Regions from separate parts of the Ruegeria sp. AO1 genome, predicted to be linked through region 1. Evidence: riboswitches for the same ligand, from Rfam matches in the RefSeq annotation. Region 1 holds a riboswitch; each other region holds the start of a gene.

Region 1 (5,472 bases):
TCGTTGACGATGAAGGGGTAGATCACTGGCAAGTCGCGGATCAGCGCCTCGGGCCAGCAATTCGCCGACAGAGCAACGGACTTGCCCGGAAGCCATTCCAGAGTGCCATGCGCGCCGATATGGATCAAAGCGTCTGCGCCCAGCCCTTTGCGGAGCCACAGATAAAAGGCGACATAGCTGTGACACGGGGTGCGAGATAGGTCGTGATAGTCGTCATCGCGCAGCTCGGGCGTACCGCGTTCGGGTTGGAGTGCAACCAGCGCGTTGCCTCGGCGCAGGGCGGTGAAGTGGAATGCGCCTTCGGTTAAAAAAGGGTCGTCTTCGGGCTTGCCCCAAACGGTTTGGAGATCGGCCCGCATTTGCTCAGGCAGGTCAGCTAGGGCTGCCTGGTAATCTTCCAAAGACCACGAAATGCGCGCGTCCAGCAGGGTTTCCGCAATCGGCTCAGCCGGCGCGGTGCTGTAGCCCTCGGCCTGAAGATCGGTCAGCATCGCCTCGGCCGAAGCCAGCGCGTCGAGGCCCACCGCATGCGCCATTTGCCAGTCTTTGCCAGGATAGGTCGACAGCACCAGCGCGGGCACCTGATCCGCCTTGGGCTTGTCATGCAGGGTTAGCCAGCCGGCGACACGGTCGATAATCGCTTCGATCCGCTCTTGCTCAGCCCGGTGGGCAAAGCGGGAATATTCCAGATGCGGATCGCGCTTGCCCGGTTCCTTGAACGAGGCAATGCCCGCCGAAATGCGCCCGTCGACTTCGGGCAGCACCACATGCATGGCAAGATCGGCAGGGGAAAGGCCCCGTTCGGCCTCGGCCCAAGCCTTGCGGCGGGATGTGGCGAGGGCCATCTGAAACACGGGCACGCCCGCCGCGTCCAAAGGAGACGTTCCCGATGCGCCTTTGCCCGAGAACGAGGTGGCGTTGATGATCGCCGAAGGCTTCAGAGCGACGATGTTTTCACGCAACCATTCAGCGGCAGCAGGTGCTTTGAGCGAGGGCGCGAAGAGACCCACAGCCTCGAACCCCCGATCCCGCAAGCTGCGGATCACGGCGGCGACAGGGGCCGTGTCCGCCGAGGTCAGGTAGGCGCGATAGAAGGTGACGACGATACGTTTTGCGTCGCCCGAAAAGGCTGTCTCAACCGGGATCACGCCGCGATCAGGACACCACGCGCCAGATTCGGGCAGGGTTTTAGCCCCCATAACAAGGCCGGCATAAAGCCCCGCCGCCAATGCCATCTGCGCCAAGGCGGCCTGTGCCGCGACTTCGCCGCCTGTGTCGCAGAGATGTGCCAGACGGCGCAGGGTCGAGACGGGCAGGGTGGAATAGTCATCCAGCCGCGGGTCCTCACGCCCGTCGGCGGGTAGGACGGCCAACGCGATGCCCTTGGCCTTCGCCAGCGACAGCACTTGCTGCAGCCCGTAAGCCCAGTAAGGCACGCCGCCAATCAGGCGGATCAGAATGCCCTTCGCACCCTCCAGCGTCTGCTCCACGTAGGTGTCGACGGACAGAGGATGTTTCAACGCCGTCAGGTTCGCCAACCGCATCGTGGGCATACGCCCATCCGGCCCGCCACCGCGATGCCAGCCCGCCGCGAAAGCGCCAAGGTCGCTGTCCGAGAAGGACAGCACCACCAAATCCGCCGGGCTCTGGCCCAGATCGGTTGGGATTTCCGTTTCTTCTAACCCGTGGCTTTCGCGGAAGACGACGTGCATGGGCCTTACTCGGCGGCCTCGGTCACACCCGCGAGGATATCGCGGATTTCCGCTTCTTTGATATCATCGTGCTCGGCGATCACCACCATGCGCGAGCGGCGTTCCTCACCGGGGCCCCATGGACGGTCGTATTGATGACGCACACGGGCACCCACGGCCTGCACCAGCAGGCGCATCGGCTTGCCTTGCACGGCGGCATAGCCTTTGACGCGCAGGATGTTCAGCTCATTGGCCAGACGTTCGATCTTGGCGACCAAATCGGCAGGATCGGACTGTTCCGGCAGATCAACGATGATGCTTTCGAAATCGTCATGCTCGTGATCGTGGTGACCGTCGTGATGCGAAGGACGAGCGTCCATGTCATCCTCGGCTGCGGCCTCAAGACCCAGAACGACGCGCACATCCACGGCGCCTTCGGCCACTTCGACAACGGGCAGCGGGCGAGGGGCCTCGGCGGCGATGATCTCTTTGGCTTTTGCCACGCCTTCGGGACCGGCCAGATCAGGCTTGGTCAGCAGGATGATATCGGCGCAGGAAATCTGATCCTCAAACACCTCGGATAAGGGCGTTTCATGGTCGATCGAGTCATCAGCCATGCGCTGAGCGTCCACCGCTTCGACATTCGGAGCAAAGCGACCAGCGGCGACGGCCTCGGCATCGGCCAGCGCGATCACGCCATCAACAGTGATTTTCGATCGGATATCGGGCCAGTCGAACGCCTTCAGCAGCGGCTTGGGCAGGGCGAGGCCCGAGGTTTCGATCAGGATGTGATCGGGGCGCGGCTCCAGCGCCATAAGGGCTTCGATGGTCGGGATGAAATCATCGGCCACAGTGCAGCAGATGCAGCCGTTCGCCAGTTCCATGATGTTTTCCACCGGACAATCCGGGATCGCGCAGGATTTCAGGATATCGCCATCGACGCCGACATCGCCGAACTCATTAACAACCACGGCCAGACGCTTGCCTTGCGGGTTCTGCATCAGGTGCTTAACGAGAGTTGTTTTGCCCGAGCCCAAGAAGCCAGTGATCACGGTGACGGGGAGTTTTTCCAAGTTGCTCATTTCAGGGCTCCAATCGGGGGAATACGGGCTGCGCAGTTTTTGCGGAAGTGTTCAGGGCGCTCACGCCATTTGACCAGACCATCTTCGGTCGCGAGGTACTTGGTGGCGCCGTCAACGATCACGTCGACATGGTCGGTTTCGTTCAAATGTTCATAGACAAAGGTCCAGCGATCCGGGCCGCCACGCAGCACGATGGAACAGCCCTCGTTGCAGTTGGACAAGCATTCCACGGCTTTGAGGGTAATCCCTTCCGGTAGGTCCGCCTGTTCAAGCGCTTTGTGCAACAGGGTGCCGGGGCGTTTCGCATCGTCTTCAGCGGGCAGCCCGCGACGACAGGTGGTGCAAACCAGTAATTCGACCGGAGCGGTCTCGGTCATGTCTCTCATCCCCCCAAATCCTCATCGTGGGGGACGGGGTTTCATGCGGGTCCCTTGACCCGACACCGGAACACCCCGTCCGGTTTCATCTTCGGGCGCTGGCAGGTCTCCCGGCTTGCGGATGTCAGAGGCGTACTCTGTCGGATGTCCCGCCTTCCCGGCTTTTCGCCAGTGGCTTGGGCATCCTCTCCGGTCACGGTCGCGGGGGCGGCTGCGCTTGGCGGAAAACCCGTTGACGCATTCCCTTTTCATCTGTTCGCACAGACACCAACACGAGGCTCATGCGGCACGCACCCGCAGCTTGTCAAGCGTGATGCAGCTCAGACCGCTGCGGCACGTTGAAAAGCGACCTGCCAGCGTCGCTAGGCGGCATGAACATGGCGCTGATGCATGGTCGCATGGCCTCAAATCGTAAACGGAGGCGAAATCCATGAAAGTAGGTTTTATCGGGCTTGGGAATGTGGGCGGTAAGCTGTCAGGGTCATTGCTGCGCAATGGAATCGACCTGACGGTTCATGACCTGAGCTCCGATCTGGTTGAGGGTTTTGTCGCGCAGGGGGCCAAAGCGGCTGAAAACCCGGCCCAGATGATGCGCGAATGCGATGCCGTGATCACCTGCCTGCCGTCGCCAGCGGCCTCGGACGCGGTGATGCAGGAGATGCTGCCCGAAGTTGGCCCCGGTAAAATCTGGATGGAGATGTCCACCACTGACGAGGCTGAGGTCAAGCGGCTGGGTGCCTTGGTTCTGGAGCGCGGAGGGGCCGCCGTCGATTGCCCTGTCTCGGGTGGCTGCCACCGTGCGGCGACGGGCAATATCTCTATCTTCGCTGGCTGCGACCGCGATACGTTCGAACGCATTCTGCCCTTCTTGACGACCATGGGTCGGCGGGTTCTGCACACCGGAGAGCTCGGCTCAGCCTCGGTCCTGAAGGTGCTGACCAACTATCTGGCCACAGCCAACCTGATCACTTGTGCTGAAGCGCTGGTCACCGCCAAGGCCGCCGGGATGGATTTGAACACCACCTACGAGGCCATCAAAATCTCGTCAGGGACCTCGTTTGTTCACGAAACCGAAAGCCAGGTGATCTTGAACGGCTCGCGCGATATTTCGTTTACTATGGATTTGGTGAAAAAGGATATCGGCCTGTTTCAGGACGTCGCCGACCGCGCCGGTGTTCCGCTGGAAATCAATCCGGTGATGATCAAGATCTTTGAGGATGGCATCGCCCGGTTTGGCGAGCGTGAGCTGTCGCCAAACATCATAAAACGTCTGGAAGAGGCCACAGGCCTGGACATCCGCGCACCGGGTTTTCCTACGGAAATGCTGGACGATGAGCCGGAAGAACCAGGTTACGAGGTTGTGCCTCAGGGGCGTTCCTCCTGAAAACTGAATTCCGGAGCCGGTATTTAAAGGAGGGGGATGTGGAGGCGAGTACCGGAATCGAACCGGTGTACACGGATTTGCAATCCGCTGCGTCACCACTCCGCCAACTCGCCTTTTCAAGTAAAATCAAATACTTGCCGTGGTGTGGTGGGCGTTTTAGCAGCTTTCATCGGGGGCGTCCAGAGGATTGCCGTCGATTTTGGGCCGCAAATCAATATTTGTGTGCGGCTGGTCTAAACGGATCGTGAACCAGGCTTGCGGCATCTGGGCCGTTGTCGAGTCAGGTCGAGTGTGGCACAAGCCAAATACCCAAGGGATTGAAAAGAGAGATCAGATGTCAGATTTCGCAGCCCGGCGCCGCACCATGGTTGATACGCAGGTACGACCCTCGGATGTGACCAAGTTTCCAATTATCGACGCGATGCTGTCCGTTCCGCGTGAAAGCTTTGTGCCAACTGCACAGCGCGAAGCGGCCTATGTCGAAGGGTTGATCGATCTGGGCAACAACCGCTGCATTCTTGAGCCGCGCACTCTAGCCAAGATGTTGGATGCGCTGAATATCTCCAATGACGAAATGGTCCTCGATATCGCGTCGGCCTACGGGTATTCGACCGCAATCGCCGCTCGAATGGCGCAGCTGGTGGTAGGCGTCGAATCCGACGAACATCTTGCCTCTGAGGCGCAAAGCGTGCTGACGGAAGAAAACGTCGATAATGCCGTCATCCATGTAGGTCCTCTTGGAGAAGGGGCTGCCGAGCATGGCCCTTATGACGTGATTATGATACAAGGCGGTGTCGAACAGGTGCCCGACACGGTACTGGACCAATTGAAGGATCAGGGCCGGATCGCCTGTCTGTTTGTGGATGGGCGACTGGGTACGGTTCGCATAGGTCGCAAGGCCGGTGGTGTGGTCAGTTGGCGGGATGCCTTCAACGCCA
Region 2 (5,472 bases), 1.8 Mb from region 1:
CGAAACTCGGGTATCGCGCCAATGCGGTCTGCGTGTCTTGCGCCAAAGCGGCGACTGGTGCGCCGCCGGACCCGCGTGGCGCAGGGTCGTAGCTTGTAGCGGCGCGGGCTTCAACCGGGGCCGCTCCGTTGCTTTGGATTGGCGTCCCGCCGCCTGGGCCGCCGTTGGGGGGCGGAGGCGTATCCTGCAGCCGTTTGATCAGCTCTTCCGGGCTGGGTAAGTCGGCCACGTGAGTCAGGCGGATCACAGCCATTTCGGCAGCCATCATGGCGTTGGGGGCGGCTGAAACTTCCTCAAGCGCTTTCAACAGCATCTGCCACATCCGAGTCAGTACCCGCATGGGAAGGGCCTCAGCCATCTGCTGGCCCCGGGCGCGTTCATCCGGGGAAACAGTAGGGTCTTCGGCTGCGTCCGGAGTGATCTTCACGACCGAAACCCAATGAGTGATTTCGGCCAGATCACGCAGCACGGCTAGTGGATCAGCCCCTTCGGCATATTGGCCACCAAGCTCGGTCAGCGCCCCTGCCGCATCGCCCCGCAGGACCATGTCCATGAGGTCCAGAACCCGGCCACGATCCGCCAGGCCTAGCATCGCGCGTACCTGATCTGCCGTCGTCTCTCCGGCCCCGTGCGAGATCGCCTGATCGAGCAATGAGGTCGCGTCGCGAGCAGATCCCTCGGCAGCACGGGTGATCAGCGCCAAGGCGTCTTCGGCAATCTCAGCACTCTCCGCCGAGGCGATCTTGCGCAGCAGGCCGATCATATCCTCGGGTTCGATCCGGCGCAGGTCGAAGCGCTGGCAGCGCGACAGAACCGTGACGGGAACCTTGCGAATTTCGGTTGTGGCGAAGATGAACTTCACATGCGCCGGCGGCTCCTCGAGCGTCTTGAGCAGCGCGTTGAAGGCGCTGGTCGACAGCATGTGGACTTCATCGATGATGTAGATCTTGTAGCGGGCCGAGGCAGCGCGGTAGCGGACACTGTCGATGATCTCGCGAATATCATTGACGCCGGTGCGGCTGGCGGCGTCCATCTCCATCACGTCGACATGGCGACCTTCCATGATGGCAACGCAGTGTTCACATTGGCCGCAAGGTTCGGTCGTGGGGCCGCCATTTCCGTCCGGTCCGATACAGTTCATGCCTTTCGCAATGATCCGCGCGGTCGTGGTTTTGCCGGTTCCACGAATGCCCGTCATGACAAAGGCTTGCGCGATGCGGTCCGCCTCGAACGCGTTTTTCAGCGTGCGGACCATCGCATCTTGACCCACCAGATCGGCAAAGGTTTCCGGGCGATATTTGCGGGCGAGAACCTGATAGGCGGGGCTGTCTGAGTCGGTCATGTCTGCTCTGGCGGATTCGGGACGTCACCGCAGCGTAGAGGCCTGCGCCGCCCGCGTCCACATGAGTTGAAGAACGATTTTGTTTTGGAAACCGGCGCGTCAGGGGTACACTCTGCGGATTGTGACTCAAGCCTAGAGCGTTTCGGGTTTAACTTGAGACACGAATACCCTGCCACGCCTGCGGCGTTCTCGGGACATTCGTGTCGCAGGGTGATTCAGATAAAACCCGAAACGCATTAAAGTCAGGATCAACGCTTCCGGGGGGATGCTGTCATGACGAATTTGGTCATTCATGCTTTGCAAGTGGGCGGGGGCACACTTGCCCTGACGTCGATGCCGGGAAAGGGCGGCGACTATGCAGGCGACCTTGAAACGATCGGAGATTGGAAGCCGGGCCTCGTGTTGTCGATGACAACCGAGGCCGAGCTGGTCCAGTTCGGAGCCCGCGATTTTGGCCGCGACGTTCAGGGTCGCGCCAGCCGCTGGGTGCACTTGCCGATTCAGGATTTCGGCGTGCCACCGTCAGAGGTTGATGCGCAATGGCCCGATGTCAGTGCCGCGGCGCGTCAGGCTTTGTCTGGCGGAGGGCGCGTGCTTGTCCATTGTCAGGGCGGATGCGGTCGCTCTGGCATGGTTGTGCTGAGATTGATGATCGAATGCGGTGAGGCTCCAATCCAAGCGCTGGACCGGTTGCGCAAGCTGCGCCCCTGCGCAGTCGAAACCGATGCGCAGAAGCACTGGGCCATCTTGCCCGCCCGAGTTTTGGCGGATTCTTAAGCCGACAGTTGCAGTTCCGCCGGGGCCGGTTTGCGCGGCGCAATCACTGATGCCTCGAGCATGGCGCAGGGCAGGGATGTCATCGCTGCGCTAGGCAGGCTGCTCGTTTCGGTTCCGAACATAAGGTCGGCGTAGCGATGGAGGGTCTCGCTGTCGGCATTAGGGTCCGCTCCGCAATAGACCCGCACCCGAGACTGGCTGGCCCGAAACCGGGCGTGGCAGCCGTCCGTGCAATGGGTCAGGTCGCTGCTGCCTTCGATTGCGAAATCCGATGTGGTCGCCGGACCGGCTTGGTCCAGTGCGTCAACCATCGAACGCGCCAGCCGTGCCAATGCAGGGCAAGTCTTGCCGGTATGTTGGCAGATGGTTGCTGAGAACCTATGTGTCTTCGTCTTCCAGATCATCCTGCGCCCTCCGCGCGGTGGACTGGTGCTGGGATCAGGTGGGGCAGATAGGGTCTGTCACGGCCTGCCCGGACACCCCGCCCGAGTTTGGGTTATGTTGACGATGGCAGGTCTCCTGACTTGCGGGTCACTGCTCTGCCGACCTTCCCGGCCTTTCGGCCAGTGGCTTTTCGACATCGCTCACCGCTTACAGTTGCGGGGGCAGTCGCGGACTTGGTTTGACCCGATCAAGCCGGGGAAAACCGCACCGTGTTCCCTTTTCATCCCGACGTCTTGTGAAAGCCGAGAACCATCGAACCATCGCTAGCGTTCATAACCATTCTGAGTCAAGTTGAACTTTCTGCGTTGCGGAAAGCCGAGCCGCGAAGTGGACGCGTGGTCAAGCGGGATCGCAGTTGACTTGCATGGGCTGTCTGGGGTCAAGTTGCAATATGAACTCATCAGTTCAGTTTTCCGCCGAGGATACCCATGTTGGATTCAAACCATACAGTGCTGATCGAAGATGTTCAGATCCCGGTGGGGGATGGCGCCCTGTCCGGGCGGATCTACCGGCCCGTGGCGCAGCCCGAAACCGTAGTGGTGGTCAACAGCGCGACGGGAGTTCTGCGTGACTACTACAAGCATTTCGCACAGTGGTTGGCGTCGGATCGGGATATCGCCTGTCTGATCTATGACTACCGGGAATTCGGTCATTCGAAATCGGGGCCACAGCGTCGGTCGAAGATCTCGATGGCGGATTGGGCGTTGCAGGACATGCCCGCCGCGCGGGCCGAGATGCGCCGACGGTTCCCGCTGTCGCAGCAATGGTCTGTTGGTCATTCGCTTGGAGGGATGCTGGGGCCAGTGCAGCCGGATATCGACAAGATTGATCGCATGATCTGCGTCTGTTCTGGCCTTGTGAAGTTGGGCGATCATCCTTGGCCGTACCGCGCTCTGGCCGGGTTGTTCTGGTATGGGCATGTGCCTCTGGTCGTGAGCGGCCTGGGGTATTTGCCGGGCAAGGCACTTGGGTTTGGAACAGACCTACCGCCTAAGGTCTATTGGCAATGGCGCAAATGGTGCACCGCGCCGCAAAGCTATCTGCCCGAGATCGGAGACACACTGCCGCAAGCTACGTGGCAGGATGCTGACGTTCCCGTCGACCTTTTTGCCTTCACAGATGATGAGATGGTCCCAGAAGCTGCCGTTTGGCGGTTGGCCGAGCTTTATGGTCCAAAAGCACGCCGTCACCTGTTGTCACCGGAAGAGTTTGGTGTTCGGGAGATCGGCCATATCGGTGTGTTTGCCCGCCGAAATGCGGTGCTCTGGCCACGATTGATCGCTTGATGGGGGGCGCCGGCGGACCGACGCCCCTTTTTCAGCCCGTGTTTCAATTGCCGCGCCGCGCGGATTTTCCGTGCATCGCAGATCGGACCATCTTGCCGAAAGCCTTGTCGCGTGCCCGCGCCTCGGCCACGGTCTCAGAGTTGCGCTGATCCTCGCGCCTCAGCTTGCGCCAGCGTTCCAACCGATCTGCATCCAGTGTGCCTGCTTCAATCGCCGCCTGCACAGCGCAACCGGGCTCGGCCTCATGCTGGCAATCCGAGAACCGGCAGGTTTGGGCCAGCTCCAGAATGTCCGAGAACACTTCGTCCACCCCGTCCTGCGCGTCGAGCAGGCGCAGGGCGCGCATGCCGGGGGTGTCGACCAGCCAACCGCCATTTTGCATCGGATGTAAGGCGCGAGACGTCGTGGTGTGGCGGCCTCGCGCATCATCCTCGCGGATTGCCGCAGTTGCCTGATCCTGACCGGTCATTCCGTTGGCGAGCGTTGTTTTGCCAACCCCGGATGACCCGACCAAAGCCGCTGTCTGACTCGCCGGACACCATGCCAGAACCTGCTGCAGGTCTAACGCGTCATGCGCGTTGACCGTCAGGACTGTCAAAAACGGTGCCAGCGCTTCGGCCTGCTTGGCATAGGCTGCGGGGTCCGAGTAGCTATCTGCTTTGGTCACAACCACGACAGGATAGCAGCCCGCCTGATGCGCCAGCGCCAGATACCGTTCGAGCCGGGGCACATTAAAATCCGCGTTGCACGAGCTGACGATGAACAGCACGTCAACATTGGCTGCGATCAACTGCGCCTCGGCCCCGGTTCCGGCAGCACGGCGTTGCAAGAGGCTGCGCCGATCAAGCAGATGCTGAACCCGATTTTCGTCATCGGCCAGCACCCAATCTCCAACAGCAAAATCGCCGGTAGAGTGACCAGGGGCAAACAGAGATGTTTCACCGGTCTCGTTCATCCCGACCAGACGGTCCCGGTGAACGGCGGTGATACGAAAAGGCATGAATTGTGCGTGCGCCGCGTGCTGTGCGGCGAAGTAAGAGGACCATCCCAGGTCTGAAAGAGTAAAAGACATTGGTTTGCCTGTGTTCAGATATAGCAATCCCATCGGATGGCAGGCGCGCATCCGTTGGTGATGTGTTCAGGCAATCGGAGAGTTGGGTTTAGAACCGATCTGCCCGAAGGGTATTTGCTACAATCATAAAGCCCTCCTGCGGCTAATGGTTCCCATAAAGTGAGAGGTTGGACATCGACCCAAGCGGGGCTCGTTGTGGCTGCTTCCTTCCGGACCTGACCAGGTTGGCGAGGCGCTCGCCCGCGCCAACCTCTCACGGCTTGATATAGGGAAGCGATGTGAAAATGACAACCCGTCACAAGGTCAGTCGTATCCTTTCAAAGCCCTCGGTGTCAGGCCCCAGCAATTCGGGGGAGTATCTGCTTAGCTCGGGCAAATACTTCAACGCTCCGCTGCCGGTTCTTAGGATCGTGCGAATACCATAAAGCGGGGCTAAGGAGAATGGGTAAGGCGCCTGATCCAGAGGGTCCGCGGGCAGGCGATCTGACAGGTAGTCCCGCAGTATCTCTTTGATATCCCTGGACGGCAGAGGAATGGCCCGGGCTTTTGTG
Region 3 (5,472 bases), on a different contig from region 1:
ATGCGGAACCATCAGGCCGACAAAGCCGATCACGCCTGCCACCGACACAAAGCTGGCCGTGGCCAAGGCGGCGACCAGAAACATCCGAAACCGCAGGCCTTGCACTGGAATACCCAGTGTTGAGGCCGTAAAATCCCCCGTCAGAAGCGCGTCGAGCCAGCGGCTGCGATAGAGGGAATAGCCCAGGATCAGGGTCAGCCCTAGCACGACAAGGGGGAAGGTCTCCCACCGGGCCAGACCAAGGCCGCCCAGCATCCAGAAAATGACGGAATGCGCGGCGCGGCTGTCGCCTGCGAAAATCAGATAGTTGGTGATGGCCGAAAACAGGAAAGATACAGCCAGGCCTGCAAGGATCAGTTTCTCTGGCGCACTGGTGCGCAGGCTTTGAACCAGGGCCAGAACAATGCCGGACGCGATCAGGCCTCCGCAAAAGGCCGCAAGTGGCAGGGTCCAGATGCCCAGAACATCGCCTGTTACAGTGATGACCAAGACGGCACCCGCAGCGGCCCCGGACGAAAGGCCAAACAGAAACGGGTCAGCCAAGTCATTGCGCGTTGTCGTTTGTAAAACGACCCCGACAACACCCAGCCCGGCCCCAATCACTGCCGCAAACAACGCGCGGGGCAGGCGCAGGTCAAAGACGATCCGGTGCAGAGGGGACATGTCGCCCTCAGATACGCCAGTACCCAGCCCAATCGCGGTGAAAACCTCGGCCAAGGGGATCGGGGTAGTTCCGTAGATCGTCGAAAGCAGCAAAAGGGCGGTCAGAATGACCGCCCCTAACAGGACCGCCCGGCCCGTTTTCGTCATCTTAGCTGTTACCCCGGTGCATTGCCGTTGCCATCTTCTCGATCGCTTCGATGTTTGCCGGTCCCGGTGTCAGCTCTTCGTAACGCAGGCCGATCCAGCGCTCGTTCTTGACTGCATCGGTCTGCGACATCACCGGGTGTTCCTGCAGGAACTTGAAGGTATCCGCCGCGCCGTTGCCGGTTTGATAGTCCAGCAGGACAAGGAATTCGGGGTTCGAGGCGGCGACAGCCTCCCACGAGGTGCGGCCCCAGCTAGTGTCCATGTCATGGGTAACGTTGACGCCGCCAGCCGCTGCGATCATCGCGTCGGGAATGGCATATTTGCCTGCGGTAAAGGGCGCATCGGCCGGGCCGTCCAGCAGGAAGACGCGGGGTTTTTCCAGATCGGCGGTTTTGGCCTCGATCGCGGCCAGTTGGTCTTTCCAGCCCGAGACCAGCGCGTTCGCCTTGTGTTCGACATGCATGACCGTGCCGAGACGCAGAACGTCATCAAACAGCAGGTCCATGCTGGCTTCGGGACGGTCTGTGGTCAGGTGAATGCAGCTTTCAGTCAGCACCATGGTCTTGATGCCAAAGGGCTCCAGCGTGTCGGGGGTGACGTCACCGCCGGGTTTCATGCCGTAGTACCAACCGGCGAAGAACATGTCGGGTTCGACCGCAACGAGGTTCTCGACCGTCGGGTATTTCGGAGCGAGCTCGGGAATGTCACCGCGCTGCGCGTCGAAATCTGGGCTAGTTTTGTACCAGCCGGTGATGCCGGTCAGGCCAACGATGCTGTCTTGAAGACCCAGCGCAAAGGCCATGTCGGTCATGTTCATGTCATGAACCACGATCCGCTCGGGCTTGCTGTCGAACACCAGAGGTTCACCGCAATTGTCGACGGTGATCTCTTGCGCGGCAGCGCCGCCCGCCAGCGCGCTTAGGACCGCAGCGGACAAGAGTTTCAGTTTCATCAATCTCTCCTGTTAAGATGAAAGCTTTCGTTTTCGGATGTCCAGCGCGGGGATCACGCGTCCTTCGTGCTGGAAACACAAATAGTCAACACCAAATGTCTCGCGCACGCGGTCCGGCGTCAGAACCTCGGAGACCGGGCCGAAGGCCGTTAGCTGTGCGTTCTTCATCAGGGCGACGTGGCTGGCGAATTCGGGGATCATGACCAGATCGTGGACGATCATCACAACCGTCACGCCCAACTCGGCGACCAGAGACAGCATGTGCCCCTTGGCATCCGGGTCCAGATGGTTGGTCGGTTCGTCCAAAAACAGCAGCGAGGGGTTCTGCGCCAAAGCCCGTGCGATATGGGCGCGTTGGCGCTCTCCGCCCGACAGTTTTGCCATCTGTTTGTCCGCCAGATGAGACAGTTCGGTGGTGTCGAGAACGCGCTGCAGGTCCGCCTGATGATCCTCGGCGGATTTGTCGGCCCTGATCGGGATCTGTCCCAACGCCACATAGTCCCGCAGTTGCAGCCGCCCATCGGGGGTTTCCTGCTGGCCGACAACGGCAATCCGTCTGGCCCTTTCCAGCGACGACAGTTTCCGCAGGCTTTGGCCCTGAATGCGCACATCCCCCAGAGCCAGCCTTTCGACGCCGCACAAGAGGTTGAGCAGCGTCGTTTTGCCCGCCCCGTTCGGGCCGGCAACGGCCAATATCGCGCCTTCCTCAAGCGTAAACGAGGTGTCGCGCAGCAGAACATCGCCGTTCAGGGCGTAGTATTCCAGATTTTCAGCGACCAGAAAGCTCATGCCGTGCCCTCCGGTGGCAGGCAGGGCATGCGCGACAGGGTTTTGGTGTAGAGCGCCAAAGGACGGGTCGAGGCGCTGGTCCAACCATCCTTGCTGTCCCGAAACTGATGGGCGAACTCGGCCAATGCGCTCAGATCGGCAGGGGATTGAATGTCGCCGAACAGGTATTGTGCCTTGCCCTTGGCCTGCAGCCCGACTGTCATCGGGCGGTCGCACCCGGCCATACAGTCGATCAGACGTGTCGAGAACCCCTCGGGCAGCTGGCCGTCCAGCGCTTCCTTCGCCTCGTGCGGAGGGATCGGCCCTTTGCAGGTGCCGCATATCAGGACGAAATGATCAGCCATGGCACGCGTCGCCGACTTGAACAAAAGCCGATTGAAGGCAAAAGCCATGAGTTGCATCAGCACGCAGATGTGCCATCGAGCCTCCTTCCGGGACACCCCGCCCCGGGTTGGTTAATCTGTGATGGCAGGTCTCCTGACTTGCGGGTCATTGCTCGGCCAACCTTCCCGACCTTAGGGGCCAGTGGTTTTGTGGCGTCGCTCTCCGCTTACAGTTGCGGGGGCAGTCACGGCATTGGCCTTTGGGCCGCACCGTATTCCCATTTTCATCCCTAAGGCACAGGCCGTCGGGAACCATCGAAAGCAGCTAGTCTGCTCACGCTCCTATTGTCAAGCGCAGGAATCGCGCTAAGCGACCACGCGTAAGGTCGGCCTGCGGGCGGGTTGGCCCGGTCCGGCGCCATTTGTTGGGAACTGGCTGGCTAGGGTCAAACCGGCCTGTATCAGGTGCGCGTCCGGGTAGCCTCCGGTCAATTCGTTCAAGGCATCGCGTGCCGCCGGAGTTTCGTCGCGGCGCATGTGATGCAGCATCCGCAACAGGGCGCGTTCGTCACATGTCAGCTCGTGCCGCGTCTCAACACAAAGCGGGTCGTTGAAGGCTAGTCCCCTAGGCCGGATGTATAACGTGGCCTTGATGACTTTGAAGACCATCTGCGCCAGAACCAGCCCCTGATCGCGCCCCCAGCGTTCGGTTGCAACCGTGAAAGCATGTTGCCAAGCCTGCGTTTCCGGCTCGGTGAAGCTAAGGATGAAGTGCCGAATGACAGGCAGCAAACCGCGTTCGAAACCGTCAAAATCGGCGAATGGCAATGTGTGGTCGGATGCCGAGTGTTTCATGCGCGTTCCCTTTTGGGGTCGAGGGCTTTCGCAACCAATGGGTGGACGTTTAACGGAAGTGTGTTGGGATCAACCGGCGTTTAAGGGCGCGGTGATGCGGCGCGAGCTGGAAAAGTGAGATCAGCCTCGATCGCCTGCCTCAGTTTTGGTCTCAATGCGCAGCCATAGCGGCTGGCAACGGCGTCCATGGCCAACAGGTCGGCGAGGGATTTTCGCATGTCAGGTTATCTTTCGGTCGCAAAAATGGGACCGGGCGATGTTTCCAACGGAATCTGACTGGGCCGGCTGTTAATTGACAAAAATAGTCAGAAAAGGCAAGCGTGAAATTCCAAATGAAGTCAGTAATCGGCAACCAACAGGAAATCCGGGGCTGTGTCTTCTTCGATTGTTGCAAAGCGGGGGATCGGGTCTTCAAATACGTTGTCCGTCCGGTCGTCATTCACGGTTGAGACTTCGCCAATCAAACAATCCGCACCTTCCGCCCAAAAGGCGTGCCAGATGCCGGGCATCAAGGTCACGCTCTGGCCTGGCTTCAGGCGAAGATGCTCTCCGGGCTGTATGGATACAGGGCAGGCATCGCTGGGAACGGTGACCGCGTTGTCGCGGTCGATACCGCCATCGGGGTCCGACGCATAGATTTCCATAACTAGATCGCCGCCCCCACGGTTGATGATGTCCTCGGCTTTGACGATATGGCGATGCATCGGCGATAGCTGTTTGTCGCGAGAGATCAGCAGTTTTTCGGCATAGAGCATACCGCGTCCCCGGCTCAGATCGCTGACGTTACCGTTGCGCAGGGTGAACAGAAACAACCCAAGCTCATCAAACTTGCCTTGACCGTAATCGGTGATATCCCAACCTAGCCCATGGGCACGAATACTGTCCGCCTGGGCGCTGCGCATCTGGTCAGGTGTCCAATCTGCGAAAGGTGGCAGAACGGCACCAAATGAACTGATGAATGCCTGGGCTTCGGTCTTGATACGGTTGATTTCGGATCGTTTCATCTCGGACTCTTCGTAGGGCTATATTTCATGCGACCAGGGCGGGTTGGCTCCGGCGCGTGAGACGGTCACAGCAGCCACCTCTGCGCCCAAGGTCAAGGCGTCGCGTAGCGCATCCGCGGACAGTGCTTTTAAGCCCGGCTTTGTCAGCAGGCCAGCCCGTTCCAGCGAGGCCAGAACCCCGGCGTTAAACGTGTCCCCCGCACCAACCGTATCCACAACTTGCACCCTTTTGACAGGGACTGAGACCACAGCACCGTTGGCCAGGTAGCCCGAGGCGCCCTCACTCCCACGGGTGACGATGACCGCGGAGGGGCCTGCTTGAAGCAGCAAAGGGACTTTCTGATCGTGGTTTTCCGGGCCGGGGATGATCCAGTCCAGATCCTCATCCGAGACTTTGACGATATCGGCCTGTTCGATCATCTGGTTCAACCGCGTGCGGTAGCGGGTCTGATCCTGTATGAAACCGGGTCGGATATTGGGGTCCAACATCACAGCACAGTTCGCGCCATGTTGCGCCAGCATCGCGGCATAGGCATCCGCGCAAGGCTCACAGGCAAGGCTGATGCCACCAAAATACAGCGCTGAAACCGCGGGAAGTTGGCGCGGCATATCCTCTGCACGCAGCATCCGACCCGCAGTGTTTTCATCGACAAACGTGTAAGTCGCGTGGCCGTCCTTCAGTTGAACAAACGCCAGCGTGGTCGGCCTGTCCGAGGCAATCACATGTGTCGTGTCTACA

Evidence for each region. A riboswitch is a leader RNA that binds a small molecule or an ion and turns the genes downstream of it on or off. The one in region 1 is predicted to bind cobalamin.
Region 2: another riboswitch for cobalamin. It lies ahead of ACR3FB_RS02210 (hypothetical protein); the one in region 1 lies ahead of ACR3FB_RS11055 (DUF1636 family protein).
Region 3: another riboswitch for cobalamin. It lies ahead of ACR3FB_RS23130 (DUF1636 family protein); the one in region 1 lies ahead of ACR3FB_RS11055 (DUF1636 family protein).

Annotation. Positions count from the first base shown of each region.
Region 1 covers NZ_JBQFJC010000001.1:2,229,043-2,234,514, reverse strand. Annotated here, with positions in the region: gene cobN (cobaltochelatase subunit CobN) at 1-1,712, opposite strand, end outside; gene cobW (cobalamin biosynthesis protein CobW) at 1,718-2,773, opposite strand; gene ACR3FB_RS11055 (DUF1636 family protein) at 2,770-3,150, opposite strand; cobalamin riboswitch at 3,234-3,437, opposite strand; gene ACR3FB_RS11050 (NAD(P)-dependent oxidoreductase) at 3,581-4,534, shown strand; tRNA gene ACR3FB_RS11045 (tRNA-Cys) at 4,574-4,647, opposite strand; gene ACR3FB_RS11040 (protein-L-isoaspartate O-methyltransferase family protein) at 4,869-5,472, shown strand, end outside.
Region 2 covers NZ_JBQFJC010000001.1:444,814-450,285, forward strand. Annotated here, with positions in the region: gene ACR3FB_RS02200 (DNA polymerase III subunit gamma/tau) at 1-1,342, opposite strand, end outside; gene ACR3FB_RS02205 (protein-tyrosine phosphatase family protein) at 1,616-2,119, shown strand; gene ACR3FB_RS02210 (hypothetical protein) at 2,116-2,523, opposite strand; cobalamin riboswitch at 2,612-2,831, opposite strand; gene ACR3FB_RS02215 (alpha/beta hydrolase family protein) at 2,992-3,849, shown strand; gene rsgA (ribosome small subunit-dependent GTPase A) at 3,893-4,921, opposite strand; RNA gene ffs (signal recognition particle sRNA small type) at 5,079-5,177, opposite strand; gene ACR3FB_RS02230 (bifunctional 2',3'-cyclic-nucleotide 2'-phosphodiesterase/3'-nucleotidase) at 5,217-5,472, opposite strand, start outside.
Region 3 covers NZ_JBQFJC010000002.1:1,114,595-1,120,066, forward strand. Annotated here, with positions in the region: gene ACR3FB_RS23115 (FecCD family ABC transporter permease) at 1-810, opposite strand, end outside; gene ACR3FB_RS23120 (ABC transporter substrate-binding protein) at 812-1,762, opposite strand; gene ACR3FB_RS23125 (ABC transporter ATP-binding protein) at 1,775-2,551, opposite strand; gene ACR3FB_RS23130 (DUF1636 family protein) at 2,548-2,895, opposite strand; cobalamin riboswitch at 3,002-3,206, opposite strand; gene ACR3FB_RS23135 (hypothetical protein) at 3,241-3,729, opposite strand; gene ACR3FB_RS23140 (D-lyxose/D-mannose family sugar isomerase) at 4,068-4,733, opposite strand; gene ACR3FB_RS23145 (carbohydrate kinase family protein) at 4,752-5,472, opposite strand, start outside.